DNA from 2 places in the Enterobacter sp. K510 genome. Region 1 is predicted to be linked to the other one. Evidence: predicted binding sites of a transcription regulator. Region 1 holds the regulator's gene; the other holds the start of a gene.

Region 1 (2,193 bases):
ATAATTTCACCTAAGCGCTAACGGTACAAAGGGCCCGTTGTGTCTCACAACAGGCCGTCCTGCACCCGTTAACTGCCCGGACAATTAGTGTTGTTTCAGTTTATCTTTATGTTTAGTGAGCTGCCGTGAAAGTTTATCAATTAAACCATCAATGGCGGCATACATATCCTGCCCTTCCGCACTGGCGTGGATCTCTCCGCCGTTGACATGCAGGGTGGCGTCGGCGATATGCGTCACCTTTTCCACCTTCAGAACAATGTAGACCTGATTGATCCTGTCAAAAAATTGCTCCAGCTTGGCAAATTTTGTCTGTAAAAATTCGCGCAAGGGCTCAGTAATCTCGACGTTATGTCCTGTGATATTGAGCTGCATAGTGTCTTCCTTATCGGTTGAGTCAGACCAGCTGTTTACGCTGGTTAGACGGCGGAATGGATAAAGACTCTCGATACTTCGCAACAGTACGGCGCGCTACCATGATACCCTGGTCGGACAGCAGGGTAGTTAGCTTACTGTCACTCAGTGGTTTCGCCGGGTTTTCTGCGGCTATCAGTTTCTTCACCAGCGCGCGAATGGCGGTGGACGATGCTTCGCCGCCGCTGTCGGTATTCACATGGCTGGAGAAGAAATATTTGAGCTCAAAAATGCCCCGTGGGCTGTGCAGGTACTTCTGGGTAGTCACACGTGAAATGGTCGATTCGTGCATCTCGACGGCCTGGGCAATGTCGGCCAGCACCATCGGTTTCATATATTCTTCGCCTTTATCAAAAAAGGCCTGCTGCTGCTCAACGATGCAGCGGCTGACGCGCAGCAGCGTGTCGTTACGGCTTTCCAGACTTTTGATCAGCCATTTGGCATCCTGCAAATTACTGCGGATAAACTGGCTGTCCGCGTCATTACGCGATCCGCCGCACATGGCGGCATAGTGCTGATTGATTTGCAGGCGGGGAATGCTGTCGGAATTAAGCTCGACAGTCCAGCGTCCCTGATGCTTACGTACCAGCACGTCAGGGATAACATATTCGGGTTCGCCCGTCTGGATCGACTGGCCGGGTCGCGGATCGAGCGACTGGATCAGATTGACGGCTTCTTTTAGCACATCTTCTTTCAGCCGCGTTACGCGCATCAGAGATCGGAAATCATGGTTCGCCAGTAGATCAAGATGATCGCTTATGATCAACTGCGCTTCGTCGCGCCAGGGCGTGTCTTTGCTAAATTGCGACAGCTGGATCAGCAGGCAGTCACGCAGATCGCGGGCGGCAACGCCGATCGGATCAAAACGCTGTACGCGCTTGAGCACCGCCTCGACTTCATCCAGCCCGATCTCCTCATCGCCCATGCTTTCAAGAATATCGTCCAGCGAGACGGTGAGATAACCGGTGTCATCAACGGCGTCGACGATGGAGGTGGCAATGGCGCGATCGGTATCCGAGAAGGGGGTCAGTTCCACCTGCCACATCAGGTAATCCTGCAGGGACTGGGTGGTTTCGCCCTGATAGACCGGCAGTTCATCATCCTGATAATCGACACCGTTACCCGAAGGCGTACCGGCGGTGTAGATCTCGTCCCAGCTGGCATCCAGCGGCAGCTCATCGGGCATCTCTTTCTGTTCAAGGGCATCGACGGCATCCAGGTTTTCGGTGTCCTGCGTCGGTTGGGCGTCTATCTCATCGTGAAGATCGGTTTGCTCCAGCAACGGGTTGCTTTCTAGCGCCAGCTGAAGCTCTTGCTGAAGTTCCAGCGTAGACAATTGCAACAGACGGATGGCCTGCTGCAATTGTGGCGTCATGGCCAGTTGTTGGCTAAGCCGTAATTGCAAACCTTGCTTCATATTCAGAGCAGTCTTCTCCGCTTAAACCCTTTATTTTCTCTACCCTATCAGAGTCTGAAGCCTTCCCCAAGATATACGCGCTTAACCTGTTCGTCTTCAAGGATTTGCTGCGGCGTACCATGGGCAATCAGATGCCCCTGGCTGACGATATAAGCCCGCTCACACACGGCCAGGGTTTCGCGGACGTTATGGTCGGTAATCAGCACACCGAGGCCGCTGTCGCGCAGGTGTTCGATAATACGTTTGATGTCGATAACAGAAATTGGATCTACGCCCGCAAAAGGTTCATCCAACAGAATAAATTTCGGATCCGCCGCCAGCGCGCGGGCGATTTCCACACGGCGGCGTTCACCGCCTGACAACGC
Region 2 (2,193 bases), on a different contig from region 1:
TCGCTTCGCCCGGGTGGATCTTGTTCTTGATACCGTCAAGGCCAGCCATCAGCAGTGCAGCGAAGCACAGGTACGGGTTAGCCGCCGGATCCGGGAAGCGCACTTCAATACGACGCGCTTTCGGAGAAGCAACTACCGGAATACGGATAGAGGCAGAACGGTTACGGGCAGAGTAAGCCAGCATAACCGGCGCTTCGTAACCCGGGACCAGACGCTTGTAAGAGTTGGTGGTCGGGTTCGCCAGGGCGTTGATCGCTTTAGCGTGTTTGATTACGCCGCCGATGTAGAACAGCGCCTGCTCAGACAGACCGGCATATTTGTCGCCAGAGAACAGGTTGGTGCCGTTCTTGGACAGGGACATATGGCAGTGCATACCGGAACCGTTATCACCGAACATCGGTTTCGGCATAAAGGTCGCGGTTTTACCGAAGCGGTGCGCCACGTTGTGCACAACATATTTGTAGATCTGAATTTCGTCGGCTTTTTTGGTCATGGTGTTGAAGCGGGTTGCCACTTCGTTCTGACCCGCAGTTGCCACTTCGTGGTGATGAGCTTCAACCACCAGACCCATCTCTTCCATCACCAGACACATGGTGGAACGCAGATCCTGTGAAGAATCGACCGGTGGAACCGGGAAGTAACCGCCTTTCACGGCCGGACGGTGACCTTTGTTACCGCCTTCGTATTTGGTGCCGGTGTTCCATGCGCCTTCGATATCATCGATAGCAACGTGAGAGCCGGAGATGGAGCTGCCGAAACGGATGTCGTCGAACAGGAAGAATTCTGGTTCTGGCCCGAACAGTACGGTGTCGGCGATGCCGGTGGAGCGCAGATACTCTTCAGCGCGCTTGGCGATAGAACGCGGGTCACGGTCATAGCCCTGCAGGGTGCCTGGTTCCAGGATATCGCAGCGGATGATCAGCGTGGTTTCTTCGTAGAACGGGTCAATGACAGCGGTAGTCGCGTCAGGCATCAACACCATGTCGGATTCGTTGATACCTTTCCAGCCACCAATCGAGGAGCCATCAAACATTTTGCCTTCTTCGAAGAATTCGGCATTAACCTGATGGGACGGGATAGTGACGTGCTGTTCTTTACCTTTGGTATCGGTGAAGCGCAAATCGACAAACTTCACTTCATGTTCATTCAGCATCGTCAAAACGTGTTCAGCGGACATACTTAACTCTCCCGGATTTTGTCATTGTCGTCGTGGTAACGAGGTCAGAAAACACTGCTCATAATCGGCATTGTTGCTCTGCAGGATATAAAGCGAAATCTGTGCCAACTTTAAAAACACCCCCAAAAGGCGTTATCATGCACGTCATAGTGCAAAAGGGCTGCACCAGAATGGAAACATTGCACCAGTATAGTGCTTGATTGTGAACCACAAGCACTATATTGGTGCAATTTTCGTTAAGGCACCCCTTTACTGCGCCGTGAAAGCGATCACAAAGCCTTACTTTCCGTATTGTTTGTAAAGGTTCTTTGTGATCCTGTTCTGTACTGCGATTAATACGTGTACAATAACGCGCTATTTCTAATGCCTGAGGCAAAGTTGTGATCGAAAATTTGCGTAACATCGCCATCATTGCTCACGTTGACCACGGTAAAACTACCCTGGTTGACAAGCTCCTGCAGCAATCCGGTACTTTCAGCGAGCGTGCTGAAACGACCGAACGCGTGATGGACTCCAACGATTTGGAGAAAGAGCGTGGGATTACCATCCTCGCTAAAAACACCGCTATTAAATGGAATGACTACCGTATCAACATCGTTGATACCCCGGGTCACGCCGACTTCGGTGGTGAAGTTGAACGTGTTATGTCCATGGTAGACTCCGTGCTGCTGGTTGTTGACGCAATGGATGGCCCAATGCCGCAGACTCGCTTTGTTACCAAAAAAGCGTTTGCACACGGCCTGAAGCCGATTGTTGTTATTAACAAAGTTGACCGTCCTGGCGCGCGTCCGGACTGGGTTGTCGATCAGGTATTCGACCTGTTCGTTAACCTCGACGCGACTGACGAGCAGCTCGATTTCCCTATCATCTATGCATCTGCACTGATGGGCATCGCCGGTAACGATCACACTGATATGGCGGAAGACATGACCCCGCTGTACCAGGCGATTGTTGACCATGTACCTGCGCCGAACGTTGACCTTGATGGTCCGCTGCAGATGCAGATCTCCCAGCTG

The links. The regulator sigma-54, encoded in region 1, starts transcription at its own class of promoters, with help from an activator protein. The targets are predictions, from matches to a motif close to GTTGGCACANNTTTCGCTNT.
Region 2: a site for sigma-54 is predicted at 1,267-1,286, ahead of glnA (glutamate--ammonia ligase). Genes of this name have one in related genera too.

What each region holds. Positions count from the first base shown of each region.
Region 1 covers NZ_JBNRLQ010000013.1:74,996-77,188, forward strand. The annotation lists gene ptsN (PTS IIA-like nitrogen regulatory protein PtsN) at 1-2, opposite strand, end outside; gene hpf (ribosome hibernation promoting factor) at 85-372, opposite strand; gene rpoN (RNA polymerase factor sigma-54) at 395-1,828, opposite strand; gene lptB (LPS export ABC transporter ATP-binding protein) at 1,876-2,193, opposite strand, start outside.
Region 2 covers NZ_JBNRLQ010000012.1:117,568-119,760, reverse strand. The annotation lists gene glnA (glutamate--ammonia ligase) at 1-1,177, opposite strand, end outside; gene typA (ribosome-dependent GTPase TypA) at 1,558-2,193, shown strand, end outside.